One region of the Enterobacter chinensis genome, then DNA from elsewhere that is predicted to be linked to it. Evidence: predicted binding sites of a transcription regulator. Region 1 holds the regulator's gene; each other region holds the start of a gene.
What was found. The regulator CRP, encoded in region 1, controls carbon source genes, mostly activating them, when cyclic AMP is high. The targets are predictions, from matches to a motif close to ATGTGANNNNNNTCACAT.
Positions count from the first base shown of each region.

Region 2: a site for CRP is predicted at 2,560-2,577, ahead of PYW49_RS20095 (PTS mannitol transporter subunit IICBA). Genes of this name have one in related genera too.
Region 3: a site for CRP is predicted at 2,448-2,465, ahead of PYW49_RS02835 (sugar transporter). Genes of this name have one in related genera too.
Region 4: a site for CRP is predicted at 2,119-2,136, ahead of cdd (cytidine deaminase). Genes of this name have one in related genera too.

Region 1 covers NZ_JARDVI010000008.1:48,561-52,764, reverse strand. Annotated here, with positions in the region: gene PYW49_RS20930 (YccS/YhfK family putative transporter) at 1-1,695, opposite strand, end outside; gene crp (cAMP-activated global transcriptional regulator CRP) at 1,753-2,385, opposite strand; gene PYW49_RS20920 (OsmC family protein) at 2,697-3,101, shown strand; gene PYW49_RS20915 (phosphoribulokinase) at 3,181-4,050, opposite strand; gene PYW49_RS20910 (YheU family protein) at 4,081-4,204, opposite strand, start outside.
Region 2 covers NZ_JARDVI010000007.1:210,074-214,277, forward strand. Annotated here, with positions in the region: gene mtlD (mannitol-1-phosphate 5-dehydrogenase) at 1-410, opposite strand, end outside; gene PYW49_RS20095 (PTS mannitol transporter subunit IICBA) at 511-2,418, opposite strand; gene PYW49_RS20100 (DUF3302 domain-containing protein) at 3,078-3,434, shown strand; gene PYW49_RS20105 (HlyD family secretion protein) at 3,437-4,204, shown strand, end outside.
Region 3 covers NZ_JARDVI010000001.1:565,799-570,002, forward strand. Annotated here, with positions in the region: gene marR (multiple antibiotic resistance transcriptional regulator MarR) at 1-170, opposite strand, end outside; gene PYW49_RS02830 (MarC family NAAT transporter) at 426-1,091, shown strand; gene PYW49_RS02835 (sugar transporter) at 1,176-2,372, opposite strand; gene PYW49_RS02840 (PhzF family phenazine biosynthesis protein) at 2,550-3,338, shown strand; gene PYW49_RS02845 (PhzF family phenazine biosynthesis protein) at 3,366-4,157, shown strand; gene PYW49_RS02850 (SDR family NAD(P)-dependent oxidoreductase) at 4,154-4,204, opposite strand, start outside.
Region 4 covers NZ_JARDVI010000004.1:376,258-380,461, forward strand. Annotated here, with positions in the region: gene PYW49_RS14450 (glutamine synthetase family protein) at 1-207, opposite strand, end outside; gene sanA (outer membrane permeability protein SanA) at 329-1,048, opposite strand; gene cdd (cytidine deaminase) at 1,176-2,060, opposite strand; gene PYW49_RS14465 (CidB/LrgB family autolysis modulator) at 2,190-2,885, opposite strand; gene PYW49_RS14470 (CidA/LrgA family protein) at 2,882-3,277, opposite strand; gene map (type I methionyl aminopeptidase) at 3,481-4,204, shown strand, end outside.

The sequences.
Region 1 (4,204 bases):
CTCCTGCATTGCCTGGTTGAGCGAGTTGAACAGGGCGTTGTGCGCCTGGTTGACCTTCATCCGCTGATAAGCCAGCGGGGAGGGCTGCGGGTCGTCGCTCAGGATCAGGCGAATGGCCTGCTGGTCGGCCTCCAGCGCGTCGTGAGCGTTCTGCCTGAGCAGCCCGCTTTGCCACTGCGGCCACAGCCAGACCATGCCGCCAAAGGCAATCAGGCAGCCGATCAGGGTATCAATCAGCCTGGCGACAATAAACTGTTCGCCATTGAGCGTGAGCAGCTGCAGTGTGTATACCGCCGTCACCGTGAAGCCCACCATCGCCCAGCCGTAGTTTTTGCGGATAATCAGGTAGCTTACCAGCGTAATCGCCAGCATCCCTGCCAGGGTATAACCTTCCGGCACGTGGAAGTGCAGCGTCACGCCCGCAATAATCAGCCCCGCCATCGTTCCGCCGGCCCGATGCAGAATACGCACCCGCGTAGCGCCGTAACCGTTCTGGGTGACAAACAGCACGGTCATTAAGATCCAGTAGGGTTTTGGCAGATGCAGCGCCATGCCCATCAGGCTGGCGGTACTGAGCATAACGCTAATTCTGGCGGCGTTGCGCAGAGCGGAAGATTTAAGAGAAAGATAGCTTCTGAGCGCGGGCAATAACGGAAGCCGCTTTTGCTTATCCGCCATCAGATCGCGGGGGTAAAGCGGGCGCTGTGTACGCAGCACGCGGGCGATGCGGCTGAAGTGCCAGGCGGCAAACTGGCCGACCGGGTTATCCGGATGCTGGCGCGCGATTTTCTCCAGTGCGCCGAGCTGTTTTTCCATGTTAAAGCGCGTGGGGTAGCGGTGGTAGAGAATATCGTCAGCCAGGACCCGCAGGCGCGCCGACACGGTCTGCGCGTTCCAGCGGATCACCGCTTCGGCGTGGCTGCGCTCGACCAGCTTTTGCACCTCTTGCGGGTGGTGAAGGCTAACGGAGATATGCTCCTGCAGATCCAGCCCAACCTGGAAGGTGCGCAGCAGCCGTTTGTATTCGTGGTTCTTGTTGGCGGCGAGCATATGCAGCTGCTGATAGCACTGGCTTATCAGATCCACCACCTTTTGCTGGCGCGTCAGCAGCGGCGGCAAGGATTTTTCCGGATCGGTATGCTGGGTGAGCAGGGTGTATTTGGCTTCGCAGTAATCCGCCAGCTGCACATAGAGCAGGCTCAGGGATTCACGCAGCGGCTGTTCGCGCCACAGCCAGAACCAAAACCAGTTAAACAGCCCGTACCACAGCGTTCCCAGGGCGTAGATCAGCAGCGGCTCCCACACCGGCATATTTCCGGCGAGGCTAAGCGTGAAAATGGCCGCAATCAATGAGGCGGGAAGCAGGCGGGCATGCAGCGAGCTGATTTCGGCCGTGACGCCGAGGGTCATGGCCAGCACGGTCAGAATCAGCGGCAGCGGAATATCCCGGGCAAGCAGAAGCTGTACGGCGAGGCTACAGCCCGCAAACAGGCAGCCGCCAATAATCAGGCGTTTGAAAAAGCGCTTATGCGGCGTGTCCAGACCGGCAATGTTGCAGCAGGCAGGGACGAGAGAAAACAGCAGGCCTTGCTGAAGATGTCCGAGGATCAGGCCTACGGCCACAGGAAGACATAACACCAGCGTTTGTCGCAGTGCGTAGTTAACTTCCGGGTGATAGATCAGCCTGCGCCACATGGGGAGTAGAGACAAAAACGGCGTGACACCTTGTGGTGGCACGCCGTTTAAGCGGAATTAACGCGTTCCGTAGACCACGATGGTTTTACCGTGGGCGGAGATCAGGTTTTGATCTTCCAGCATTTTCAGGATACGGCCTACTGTCTCACGGGAACAACCAACGATCTGACCAATTTCCTGACGGGTAATTTTAATTTGCATGCCGTCCGGGTGGGTCATTGCGTCTGGCTGTTTCGCCAGGTTCAGCAGGGTCTGCGCAATACGGCCGGTCACGTCCAGGAAGGCGAGGTTACCCACTTTCTCTGAGGTGACCTGCAGACGGCGCGCCATCTGGGAAGAAAGACGCATCAGGATGTCAGGGTTAACCTGAATCAGCTGACGGAACTTCTTGTAAGAAATTTCAGCCACTTCACATGCTGTCTTTGCACGAACCCAGGCGCTACGTTCCTGGCCCTCTTCAAACAGGCCCAGTTCACCGATGAAATCGCCCTGGTTCAGATAAGAAAGGATCATTTCTTTCCCTTCTTCATCTTTGATCAGCACTGCCACCGAGCCTTTAACGATGTAATACAACGTTTCCGCTTTTTCACCCTGGTGAATCAGCGTGCTCTTCGATGGGTACTTATGAATGTGGCAATGAGACAAGAACCATTCGAGAGTCGGGTCTGTTTGCGGTTTGCCAAGCACCATGCGCTGTTATCCTCTGTTATAAGCTGTCACCAGAGTCATCAGATGCATCCGGACTCTGGGGTTGCAATCGAATTCTTACCCATACCCTGGGAAGTCGGCTACCGTAACGTTTCGCAGCCAGTAAAGTTTGATGTCCTCTGCATACACGTGTAACGTCAATGTATTACTGTAGCATCCTGAGTGTTTTAGCATAGCTTTCGCCGCGTGTCTCCTGGTGTCTCGCTTCAGCATGATGCAGGTCGCCTTCCATTGCGAGAAATGTAACACACGCGTAATCTGTCACCAAAAATGCAACGTTGGAGTTCAAAAATATGCAAGCGCGCGTGAAGTGGGTTGAAGGTTTAACGTTCCTGGGCGAGTCCGCGTCAGGACACCAGATTTTGATGGATGGTAACTCCGGCGACAAAGCACCAAGCCCAATGGAAATGGTGCTGATGGCAGCAGGTGGATGCAGTGCGATTGACGTAGTGTCGATTTTGCAAAAAGGTCGTCATGACGTGACAGATTGCGAGGTTAAACTCACCTCAGAACGTCGCGAAGAGGCGCCACGCCTGTTCACCCACATTAATCTGCACTTTGTTGTCACCGGTAAAGAACTGAAAGACGCGGCGGTCTCGCGTGCGGTGGACCTGTCTGCGGAGAAGTACTGCTCTGTGGCGTTAATGCTGGAGAAAGCGGTAAAAATTACCCATTCGTATGAAGTGATCGAGGCTTAATCTTTTGGCGGGTGGCGCTGCGCTTACCCGCCCTACGGATTGTTGGCCCGGTAAGCGCAGCGCCACCGGGCAAAACTGATTATGCGATCTGCTTCCCTTCCATCAACCGCTCCACCAGCGGCGTCATGATTAATTCCATCGCCAGCACCATTTTCCCGCCCGGCACTACCAACGTATTCATGTGCGAAATAAATGAGCCCTGCAGCATCGCCAGCAGCCAGGGGTAATCGATACCTTCAAGATTGCGGAAATGGATCACCACAAAGCTCTCATCCAGGGACGGTATCGTTTTGGCGGCGAACGGGTTGGAGGTGTCCACCGTCGGCACGCGCTGGAAGTTAATGTGCGTGCGGGAGAATTGCGGCGTTAAGTAATTGATGTAGTCTTCCATTGAACGAACGACGGAATCCATCACCGCCTCGCGCGAGTGGCCGCGCTCGCTCATGTCACGCGTCAGCTTCTGGATCCACTCCAGGTTAACGATAGGGACCACCCCGACCAGCAGATCCACGTGACGCGCCACGTCGTGTTGAGGCGTGACCACGCCGCCGTGTAATCCTTCGTAAAACAGCACATCGGTGGGTTCCGGCAGCGGCTGCCAGGGGGTGAAGGTGCCCGGCACCTGATTCCAGGGCACGGCTTCATCATAGGTATGCAGATACTTGCGGGACTGCCCTTTGCCGCTCTTACCGTATTCCAGAAAGGTTTGTTCCAGCAGGCCGAAGTCATTGGCTTCCGGGCCGAAGTAGCTGATGTGTTTACCCAGATCGCGCGCCTTACGGATGGCCATGTCCATCTCCGGACGTGTGTAGCGGTGAAAGCTATCGCCTTCGACCTCCGCCGCACGGAGATTCAGCTGGGCGAAAATCTTGCGAAATGCGAGGCTGGTGGTGGTGGTTCCCGCACCACTCGACCCCGTAACGGCAATAACCGGATGTCTGGCAGACATAGCAACTCCCTGACTGAAAAGGTTGGAAGATCAGCCGTGAAACGCGTTGCGGGGCATGATATTGACCGTCTCATGCAGTTCTGACCACACCAGCAATACGTCGCCGCTTTTCAGCTGGCGCTTTACATCGTTGACCTTTTGCTCAAGCGAGCGT
Region 2 (4,204 bases), on a different contig from region 1:
GCGTTGAGCACGTGGCCTTTCAGCTGCGTGGTGCCGCGCACCATGTTTTCGCAGGCAATGATGTTCAGCGGGGTGTCGATGCCCTGTGCTTTGCGTTTTGCCAGACCTTTTGCGACGGCAGGGGCGATGCGCTCCAGCACGACCGGGCCCACGGCAGTGGTCACCAGATCGACGCTGGCGATCAGGTCGATAACATCTTCGCCGATGCTGCTTACCGCGTTGACGCCAGATACCGTCTCAACCTGCTCGTTTTCTCCTACCACATGAACCTGATAGCTATGACGGGCATTCAGGGCATCCAGGACGACCTGATTCACATCGGCGAATGTCAGCGTAATGCCCGCGTCTGCCAGCAGTTTACCGATAAAACCACGACCGATATTACCTGCGCCAAAATGTAATGCTTTCATAGTGTTAACCTTTATCAATGTTTTTACCCGAGAGGGCTGGGGTCAGGAACTTTTCCCCTCACCCTAGCCCTCTCCCCATGGGGGAGAGGGAGGAGTACCGTTATTTGTTGAGCAGTGCCAGAACTTCTTCAACGCTTTCAGTCTGTGCCAGGCGCTCAATGACGGACTCATCATCCAGCGCGTTGGTCAGGCTGGTAATCACCTGAATGTGCTCGTTGTTGCGAGCGGCGATACCAATCACCAGACGGGCAATGTCATCTTCTTCTTCACCGAAGCGCACGCCCTGCGGGTACTGACAGAATACGACGCCGGTTTTCAGGACGCGATCTTTCGCTTCAACCGTTCCGTGCGGCACCGCGATGGATTCGCCCAGGTAGGTTGGCGTCAGTTTTTCGCGTTCCAGCATCGCGTCAACATATTCAGGCTGAACGTAACCGCCTTTCACCAGCTGCTCACCGGCAAAGCGAATCGCTTCTTCTTTGGTCGCCGCTGTACGACCGAGGAAGATGTTCTCGGCACCCAGTTTGAACAGGTGGGCGTTGCTCTCGTCAAAGCTGTCCTGCAGGCTGGAGCGTACTTTCACTTCGTTGTCTTCGTGACGCTGCGCGGCAACCAGACGTTCGGTCAGGTTAGTGTACAGACCGCTGTCGAGGAAGTTGGTCAGTGAGATGTGCTGTGCCTGCGGTACCTGGCGCATGGCGCGTTCGGTCAGGTCACGGTGCGTAATCACCAGGTCAACATCCGGTGGCAGGCTGTTAATGGCGCTGTTGGTCACGGAGATGTTGGTCAGGCCCGCATCCTGCACTTTCTTACGCAGCACGCCTGCACCCATTGCGCTGGAACCCATACCGGCATCACAGGCAACGATGATTTTACGCACGTGGCTCAGGTCGTTAGATACGTCGCCCGCCGCCAGTGGGGTCGCGCCTTTGGATTCGGCTTTCATGTCGTGCATACGACGCGTTGCCGCTTCGATATCGTCGTCTTCTTTCACTTTGCTGGTTTTCAGCAGGATAGAAGAGACAACGAAGGAGACCGCCATTGCCGCACAGATGGCCGCGATGTTCGCGAAGTAAGCCCCTTTTGGCGTCATCGCCAGTACCGCCAGGATGGAACCCGGGGAGGCAGGAGAAACCAGACCACCGCCCAGCACGCTCAGGGTGAACACGCCGGTCATACCGCCGAGGATAACGGCCAGGATCAGACGTGGGTTCATCAGCACGTACGGGAAGTAAATTTCGTGGATACCGCCCAGGAAGTGAATGATAGCCGCACCGCCAGCTGACTGTTTCGCGCTGCCACGGCCAAAGAACATGTACGCCAGCAGAACGCCCATACCCGGACCTGGGTTCGCTTCAATCAGGAAGAAGATGGACTTGCCGAGGTCATGAGACTGCTGAATACCCAGCGGCGAGAAGATACCGTGGTTAATGGCGTTGTTCAGGAACAGGATTTTCGCTGGTTCAACGAAGATAGACGCCAGCGGCAGCATGTCATGCGCCACCATAAAGTTAACGCCCGCTGCCAGAATTTTAGACAGCACTTCAACCGCAGGGCCAATGCCGAGGAACGCCAGAATCGCGAGGATCATCCCGATGATGCCCGCAGAGAAGTTGTTCACCAGCATTTCGAAGCCGGATTTGATCTTACCATCAACCCAGACGTCGAATTTCTTAATCGCCCAGCCGCCCAGAGGACCGGCAATCATCGCACCGAGGAACATCGGCATATCCGCACCGACGATAACACCCATGGTGGTGATAGCCCCCACGACGCCACCACGGTCACCGCCCACCAGACGACCACCGGTGAAACCGATGAGCAGCGGCAGGAGATAGGTAATCATTGGGCCAACAAGTTTCGCCAGCGTCTCGTTAGGCAACCACCCTGTCGGAATGAACAATGCAGTGATGATACCCCACGCGATAAACGCGCCGATATTTGGCATCACCATGTTGCTGAGGAAACGACCAAAGCTTTGAACTTTGATCTTGAAATCGGATGACATAAAACACCCCTTCTTATGTTTACGCTTAGGCTTGCGGCCCGAGGTTTATCGTTAATGTGCGGCGGCAGAGGTAGCCGGACCCTGTTCTGATGCTGTGAAATCTGGCACTGAATCGTTCAACTGTCCAGATAGCGAAAATTTGTGTGATGCGCATCACGTAAATGTAGGGGGTGTGGCATTCAATGAGGTGATCTGAATCACAAAAACAGTGGACAAAAAAAATACGATGCCGAGAAATAACGCAAAAACCACCTGTTTATGTGATTGTCGTCACGTTTTGGTATTGTGTGTTTGTTTCTGGATTGTGACTGATTTCACAAAATATTTTTATGCAGATTTCTCCAGCTGCGATCGGCGGCAAACTTTGCTTAGCGATTCTGTTTCAGGATGGCATAGCGCAACACGTAAAGCTAAAAAACCACTTTTGATGTGTGGTATGGCGAAAAGTTAAAAGGTGGATTACGCTCATATTGTAAGGTTAAGTCTATTATTATTCAGGATATATTTTGACACGCTTATAAACTTGCATGGAGATATTATAAAAACCCATACTCCCCGGCTCTGGAAATAATAAGTACCACCCCGTTTTTATAAAAATTAATTAGGTTGCGTACTGTTATATTAATTTAATGAATTGACGTTGTTTAAGTGAGGAGAATATGTTTCTCAACTATTTTGCGCTTGGCGTATTGATTTTTGTATTTCTGGTCCTTTTTTACGGAATCATCGCCATTCATGACATACCTTACAATATGGCCAAAAAGCGTAACCACCCGCATGCCGATGCGATTCATACGGCAGGGTGGATTAGCCTGTTTACGCTTCATGCCATCTGGCCGTTCCTGTGGATTTGGGCCACGCTGTACCGTGAAGACCGCGGTTGGGGCATGCAAAACCATATTACAAAGCCTGATGAGGTCCCGGGCATGGATGCGCTGGCCAAACGCGTGGCGGAACTCGAACAAAAGCTGGCCGTAGTACAGCCTACTGCTGATAAGAACACGCTGGAGCGCTAATCATGGATCTGTTGATTATTTTGACCTATGTGGCATTTGCCTGGGTGATTTTTAAAATATTCCGTATTCCGGTAAACCAGTGGACGCTTGCCACCGCGACATTAGGTGGTGTGTTTATTGTTGCCGGACTTATTCTGCTAATGAACTATAACCATCCGTATACCTTTACGGCGCAAAAAGCGGTTATTTCTATTCCGATCACGCCGCAGGTGACTGGCGTGGTAAGTGAAGTAACCGATAAAAATAACCAGCTCATTAAAAAAGGCGAAGTGTTATTTAAACTGGATCCAGGCCGTTATCAGGCGCGCGTTGACAGACTCCAGGCTGACCTGGTGACCGCGACGCACAACATCGATAATCTGAAAGCGCAGCTGGCGGAAGCCGTCGCCAATACCACGCGCGTCTCCGCTGAGCGCGATCGCCTGTACAAAGATTATCAGCGCTACCTGAAAGGCAGCCAGGCGAAGGTGAATCCCTTCTCTGAAAGCGATATCGACAACGCGCGGCAGAACTATCTGGCACAGGATGCGCTGGTAAAAGGCTCCGTTGCTGAACAGGTGCAGATTCAAAGCCAGTTAGACAGCATGGTGAACGGCGAGCAGTCGCAGATTGCCTCACTGCGCGCTCAGCTTGCTGAAGCCAAATACAACCTGGATCAGACCGTGGTGCGTGCGCCGAGCAATGGGTATATCACCCAGGTGCTGATCCGTCCGGGGACCTATGCCGCCGCGCTGCCTCTGCGCCCGGTGATGGTCTTTATCCCTGAACAG
Region 3 (4,204 bases), on a different contig from region 1:
GGTGTGATACACACTTCGCAGCGAATGGAACACAGCACTTTGAACTGTGTCGCGGTGATATCCAGCGGTGACAGATAGTCGTTGAGCAGGCGATCTTTTTTCTGATTTACCATATGAATAAGACGACCCAGCGGAACAACGTCGTTAAAGATATCACTGGTGCTTTTCACAATGGTTGCCCTGGCAAGTAGTTAGTCACGGCAGATATTATTGCTCAGGCAAGTATAAGTCAACTGAATGAATTAGCCGATGCCACGAATTGCTAAAACGTTTCATGAACTATTTTTGAGGTCTTTCAAATCAGATAGATAACTGTCAGTTATCATTTCTGGAGGAAAATAATCGTTACGTTGCGCCCATGGCTGAATGTCACACTTTCACCCTATAATTGCTGTGTTAAATATGGATAAGGACAACAACGCACTATGTTGGATTTAATAAAAGCAATCAGCCTTGGGCTGGTGGTCTTGCTGCCGTTGGCTAACCCGTTAACGACGGTGGCGCTGTTCCTCGGGCTGGCAGGGAATATGAACAGCGCCGAGCGCAACCATCAGTCGATGATGGCCTCGGTGTATGTGTTTGCCATCATGATGGTGGCCTACTACGCCGGACAGGTGGTGATGAACACCTTTGGGATTTCCATCCCTGGCCTGCGTATCGCCGGGGGGCTGATTGTGGCCTTTATCGGTTTCCGCATGCTGTTCCCGGCGCAAAAGGCCCATGAGTCGCCGGAGGCGGCCAGCAAATCCGAAGAGCTGGAAACCGAACCGAGTGCGAATATTGCGTTTGTGCCGATTGCCATGCCGAGCACTGCGGGGCCGGGTACCATTGCGATGATCATCAGCTCCGCGTCGACGGTGCGCGACAGCGCAACTTTCCCTGACTGGGTGCTGACGGTTGCACCGCCGCTGATTTTTGCGATTATCGGGGTTATCGTGTGGGCGTCACTGCGCAGCTCCGGCGCCATTATGCGCTGGGTTGGCAAGGGCGGTATCGAGGCGATTTCCCGTCTGATGGGCTTCTTACTGGTCTGTATGGGCGTGCAGTTTATTATTAACGGCGTGCTGGAAATTATTAAGACCTATCACTGATGTCTTGCCCGGCGGCGCTTCGCTTGCACGGGCCTACGGGTTTTGTAGGCCGGGTAAGGCGAAGCCGCCACCCGGCAAGAAGGCTCACCCATGCTGCCCTTGTTCCTCCAGTGCCACCGGCCATTTACGGAAGATGAGCACTGACCAGATAAGCGCCACCAGTGCCGGAATGGCACCCAGATAGCCAATCGCCGACATCGACACGTGCAGGCTGACCTGATTTCCCACCAGCGCCCCCGCGCCAATACCCAGATTGAAAATCCCGGAGAACAGCGACATCGCCACGTCCGTTGCATCCGGCGCCAGAGCCAGCACTTTCACCTGCATGCCCAGGCCAATAACCATGATCGCCACGCCCCAGAACAGGCTGAGGATCGCCAGATGGCTCTCGCTGCCCGCGGCGGGCATCAGCAGCAGCAGGCAGGCCAGCAGCAGGCCAATGGCGCTGCTCACCAGCAGGGAGGCATGGCGGTTACCCAGCTTACCAAACAGCACGCTGCCAATTATGCCCGCTCCGCCGAGGATCAGCAGTAAAACGGTGGCAAAGTTCGCGCTAAAGCCCGCCACAACCTGCACAAACGGTTCAATGTAGCTGTACGCCGTGTAATGGGCCGTCACCACGATGGCGGTCAGCAGGTAGATGCTCAGCAGCGCAGGGCGGCGCATCAGCAGCGGCAGGCTTTTCAGCGAGCCGGAATGCTCGCTGGGCAGCGCGGGCAGCAGTTTTATCAGGCACACCAGGGTAATCAGCGCGCCCATGCCGATGGCGAAGAAGGTGGTACGCCAGCCGAAGTATTGTCCCACGATGCGGCCAATCGGCAGACCCAGCACCATCGCCAGCGCGGTACCGGTAGCCAGCAGACTCAGCGCCTGAGCGCGTTTACCCGCCGGCGCCAGGCGAATAGCCAGCGACGCGGTGATCGACCAGAACACCGCATGGGCAAAGGCAATACCGATGCGGCTAATGACCAGCACCGTAAAATTCCACGCCATAAACGACAGGACATGGCTGGCAATGAACAGCACGAACAGACCGATCAGCAGCTTGCGGCGTTCTATCTGGCTGGTCAGCAGCATAAACGGCAAGGACATCAGCGCCACCACCCAGGCGTAGATGGTCAACATAATGCCCACCTGAGCCGTTTCCATCTGGAAACTTTCAGCGATGTCAGACAACAGCCCAACCGGAACAAATTCTGTGGTGTTAAAAATAAACGCGGCAATGGCCAGCGTGACCACGCGTAGCCACGCAACCTTGCGGGAAACTGTGTTCGTTGTCATAGGGATGTCGGAGATTCGTTGCTGAAAAGAAGAGGAGACGATCTTAAAACGTCGAACGGCGAAAACTCAACCATTATGTGATGTAGATCTCAATATTTACCTTATGAAAGCGGTAGCCGGGAACGCTGTTTTCATTGAATATAAAAGAACAACGCAATAAAAACAGGCGGTAAGACAATGCAGGAGATTGATTTTTATCTGGTCGATGCGTTCAGCGATACATCATTTGGAGGCAACCCTGCCGCCGTTTGTCCGCTGAAAGCGTGGTTACCCGATGAGACCTTACTGAAACTGGCGCAGCAGCATAACCAGTCAGAGACGGCCTTTTTCGTCTGCAGTAAAGGCGGCATTGAGCTACGCTGGTTTACCACGCTGACCGAAGTCAATCTCTGCGGTCATGCTACGCTCGCGGCGGCGTACGTCCTGTTTACTGAGCTGGATTACCCTGATTCGCGGATCCACTTTGATACCGCGTCTGGCCGCCTGACGGTCAGCCGGGAAGGAGAGTGGATGACGCTGGACTTCCCGGCATGCCCTACCCAGGAAGAGACGCCCCCGCCGGAGATGCTCTCGGCGTTGGGCATCAGCCGCTACGTTGAAGCCCGTAAAGGGCGCGCCTGGCTGATTGTTCTGGACAATCGCCAGCAGGTTGAAGCCCTCACGCCAGACATTTCGGCGATGACGCCAGGCGAACATAAAGTGAGCGTTACGGCGCGGGGTGAGGATGAATACGATTTTGTCAGCCGCTTTTTCTCCCCGGGGGTATCCGTCCCGGAAGACCCGGTCACCGGCTCCGCACACACGATGCTGATCCCGTACTGGAGCGAAAAGCTGGGCAAAACGACGATGTTTGCCCGCCAGGTTTCAGCGCGAGGCGGCGATGTGCGCTGTGAGCTGAAAGGAGCGCGCGTGCTGATGGGCGGGCAGGCCACACTTTATCTGAAAGGCACAGTTTTTCTGCGCTAAATAGCCATAACAAGAGAGGAAGAGACAATGCAGGAAATTGATTTTTATCTGGTGGATGCCTTCAGCGACAAAACCTTTGGCGGCAACGCCGCAGCGGTATGTCCTCTGCAAGAGTGGCTGCCGGACGAGACGCTGCTCAAAATGGCGCAGCAGCATAACCAGTCGGAGACCGCCTTTTTCGTGCGCATCGACGGTGGGTATGAACTGCGCTGGTTTACCACGCTGGGTGAAATTAACCTCTGCGGTCATGCTACGCTGGCTGCATCACACGTCATTTTCGAATATCTTGATTATCCGCATACCGAGATCACCTTCACCACGCGCTTTGTCGGCGAGCTAACCGTCAAACGCAGCGGCGACTGGCTGACGCTGAACTTCCCCGCGTGGGCGACGGAAGTCGTCGAAAACCCACCAGAGGTGCTGTTTAGCGCGCTGGGCATTACCGGGGCGAAAGAGGTGCGCGCCGGACGCGATTACATGGTCGTGCTGGAGAGTCAGCAGCAGGTGGAAGCGTTAACGCCGGATATTGGGGCGATGCTTCCGCTGGATAAAATGGTCTGCGTGACGGCGCCGGGAGACCAGTATGACTTCGTCAGCCGCTTCTTCTGCCCGGGGGAAGGGGTGCCGGAAGATCCGGTCACCGGATCCGCTCACAGCATGCTGATCCCGTACTGGAGCGAAAAGCTGGGTAAAACATCACTGAACGCCCGCCAGGTGTCGTACCGTGGCGGGGATCTGCGCTGCGAACTGAAGGGCGACCGGGTGCTGATTGGCGGCCAGGCTACCCTGTATCTGAAAGGGCGTATCTTCCTGCGCTAGCTGAGTGAGGCGCCGCCGCATATCACCATCTCCTGACCGGTGATGGC
Region 4 (4,204 bases), on a different contig from region 1:
CATCGTGCCGTTGATATCGTTCAGGTAAACGTCAACGTGTTTCGTCTGCGGGTAGCGTTCCAGATAATCTGCCACCTCCACTGCAATGTTGTGCTGCAGGGCGTCAATTTTTTGATCAAGCCAGAGGCCAGAATTGAGTGCGCCAGGGAGTGATAAACCGGGAAAGTTAAAATACGGACGGAGACTTTTCAGGAAAAACGCATTCATTATCGAGTTCATAGTCATTCTTCAATGAAGCCGTAGCGGCAGTGAACTCAGCTTAAAAGAGCCGGCGTAAAGGGGGGATAAAAAGCGTCAGGACCGGCGTAAAGAAAGTATAAAGGCGAACCTATTTTTTCTCTTTTTTCTGCATATCAAGCAGCTGTTCTGGCGTGACGGCAGGGTAACCCTGGGCGTCTTCCGGCACTTCATGCATCGCCGGAATCGGCACCAGCGGGCCTAAAAAGCGCGGTTCGCGTTTGAAGATATAGAGGTCAGCCAGGGCGCCAAAACGAGCACCAAACTCGCGGACGCGCACGCTCAGCATATCTTTTGGCGACGGCACCGCGTAGCACTGCGCCTGAATGCCCATATGCAGGGCGATAAACAGAGCGCGCTCGCAGTGGAAGCGCTGGGTAATGATGATGAAGTCATTGGTGTCGAAGACTTTGCGCGTGCGCACGATGGAATCCAAAGTGCGGAACCCGGCGTAGTCGAGCACGATATCGGCAGGATCCACGCCCGCGGCAATCAAGTCCTTACGCATCGTCACCGGTTCGTTGTAGCTTTGCAGGGCGTTATCCCCGCTTAACAGCAGGTAGTTCACCTTGCCGCTGTTGTAGGCGTTCAGCGCGCCCTGAATGCGGTAACGGTAATACTGGTTAATGACGCCGGTGCGGTAATACTTGGCGGTGCCGAGCACCACGCCAACCTGACGATAAGGCAGGTCCTGCAGGTCATCAAAGATGTAGGGGGCGGTTTTCCAGCTCATCCAGCGATCGAGGCCCAGCACGATCAACAGCAGTATGCCGACCAGGACAGACAGGCTGTAAAAAACGCGCTTTAACATGCAGATGGCTCGTACCGAAGGTGAAATTTAACTCAGGCTACTTTACCCGCCTGGTTAGCGCAAGAAACAGCGACTCAACTGAGGGGTTTTTCAGCAAACGGGCGGGCATTTCTGCCCGCCGGAAGGATTACGCAAGCAGTACGCGGTCAATCGTCGTGCAGCCCAGCGCTTTAAGCGTCGCGGCGGTCGCATCCCACTGAATCAGCGGAGCATCGGCAATTTCTGCCAGAATGGCGCGCTGAATGTCAGGATAGTCATAGCCGTTCAGGCTCAGCAGGTTGAGTGCGCCCTGCAGCGGCGGCAGCGTTGGGTTAAACGCGGCGTTTTCTGCATAGCTGCCGCTAAAGATACGGCCATCGCGGCACTGCAGCGCTACGCCGCTAGGGGCCTTGCTGTACGGCGTGTGGCTCTTGTTGGCAGCGCGAATGGCCGCCTGGCTCAGGTCATCGCCGGACAGGGCGAAACCGTGGTCCTGCTCGTCCATCAGCAGCGTTTTGATCTCCAGATCTTTCGGGCCAAACGCGTCTGGCAGGTAATCCGCCAGCGTGTGCGGCGCGCGACCCGGCAGGTTGATGCGCAGCTGCAGCCCGCTGTTCAGCTCGTTCATGAACTGACGGCAGTGGCCGCAGGGGGTGTAGTTCACGGTAATGGCGCTCAGCGCTTTTTCACCGCGCAGCCAGGCGTGACTGATGGCGCTCTGCTCGGCGTGAACGGTTTGCTGCATGGTTGCGCCCAGGAACTCCATATTGCCGCCGAAGTACCAGCTGCCGCTGACGCCACGCGCGATGGCCCCGACGTTGAAGTGGGAGAGATCGGCACGCGCGCAGGCGGCGGCCAGGGGGAGCAGTGCGAAAGCCAGCGCGTCTTCGTCCAGTCCCGTTGCCTGTTTCAGCATCGTGACCTGCTCAGCCGTCAGCAGGGCGGGGAAGTGTGCATCTGCCAGAACGGGAGCCAGGGCTGACTGCAAATTCTCTGCAAGCTGGGCGAAAGCAGCTTGAAAACGTGGGTGCATGGCGTTTGCCTCATAAAGGTTAATGGATCGGTAGTTTACGGAGCCGTCAGGGCTTTATATGTGATCCACTTCTCATTATGTATGCAACTTATGAAATCAAAATGAAATTTGCGCGACGCATCGCAAATTTTAGCCCATTACCGCCAGAATTAGCGGGAAAATGAACGGGGCCAGCAGGGAGGTGATAATCCCGCAGATCACCAGCGCCAGGGAGCTAAACGCCCCTTCCTGATAATCCAGCTCCGCACAGCGGGCGGTGCCCAGCGCGTGCGAGGCGGTGCCCATCGACAGTCCCCGTGCCGCCTTAGTATGAATACGCATCGCGTTCAGCAGGGTGTGACCAAACACCGCGCCGAGAATACCGACGAAAATAACGCACATCGCGCTGATGGCCGGAATACCGCCGAGGCTGCCGCCAACCGCCATCGCAATAGGCGTGGTCACCGATTTAGGCAGGATAGAGGCCGCAATCTGCGGGGAGGCCCCCATCAACAGTGCCACCGACGTCCCGGTGATCATCGCCACAAGGCTGCCCACAAAACAGATCGTAATGATGGATTTCCAGCGAGCGCGGATCTGGTGCAGCTGCTCATAAAGCGGAAAGGCCAGCGCGACAACGGCGGGCTGCAGCAGGTCGTTTAAAATTTTGCTGCCGGCAAAGTAGCGTTCATAAGGAATGCCGGTGAGCAGCAGGAACGGAATAATCACCACCATCGCCACCAGAAGCGGGTTCAGCAAGGGCATTTTGAAGCGTGCGGCAAGTTTGCGAGCGGCGAAGAACACCGCCAGGGTTAACGGCAGCGACCACCAGATATTGGCCATCATTTCTTTGTTTTCTCCCCAATCACGTTACGTTCGCCATGCACCAGATGTGAACTCCAGCTCACCACCAGGAAAACCACCAGCGTACTGACCGCGCAGGAGACCACAATCGGGCCGAACTGGGCTTTGAGCAGATCAAAATACTGCATGACCCCAACACCGATAGGCACGAAAAGCAGCGCCATATAGCGAATGAGTACGAAGCAGCCGGGGTTGACCCACTTTGCGGGCAGGATTTGCAATGCCAGCAAAACAAAGAGGATCAGCATACCGATAATGCTGCCGGGAATGGTGATGGGCAGCAGCGAAGCGATGAAAATCCCGGCATACAGACAGGCGTAAATCAGGACGAATGCGCGCAGATATTGCCAGATAATGTTCAATGATTTACTCATGGTGATAGTCCTTGCTGAAACGCATTCATCATACAATTAAACCTAGAAATGTGCCACGGATCACATCATGAATTTTGAGCATACCAGACATTCCAGAATGGAACGTCCGGCATTTCGACAAATGGACAGCCTCCCGTTTAAATGCCAGTATTTGTTTTATTTATGAATCAAGTGATTAAGCATCACGACGCAGGAGATACTCAATGTCGTCAATCATCATTAAAACCGCCGATGAGCTTGCCCGGCAACGGCATGCCGGGGAGCTGCTGGCCTCCGTCTTTACCATGTTAGACGGCTTTATCGCACCCGGCGTCACGACGATGGCGATTAACAATCAGGTTGAAGATTTTATTGTGAATCAACTCCATTCCCGTCCGGCCAGCAAAGGTCAGTATGATTTCCCCTATGTGCTGAATACTTCTATTAACGAGGTGGTATGCCACGGTATTCCCAAAGCGTCCGAGCACCTGAAATCGGGCTCAATCGTGAATGTGGATATCACTCTTGAGAAAGACGGCATGATTGCCGACTCCAGTAAAATGTACCTGATTGGTGAGGTATCACCGCTGGCGCGTCGACTGGTGAAAAAGACCTATGAAGCCATGTGGAAAGGGATCAAGGTCGTGAAGCCCGGCGCGACGCTGGGGGACATTGGTCACGCCATCCAGACGCACGTCGAAGGTAACGGTTACAGCGTGGTGCGCGAATATTGCGGACACGGCGTAGGTAAAGAGATGCACGAAGATCCGCAGGTGCTGCACTACGGTAAGCCGGGTGAAGGGGCAGTTCTGCAGGAAGGGATGGTGTTTACCATTGAGCCGATGGTGAATCAGGGCGACAGCCGGCTCAAAACCAAAAAAGATGGCTGGACGGTGGTCACCCGCGATAAAAAACTGTCCGCACAGTGGGAGCATACTATTGCCGTGA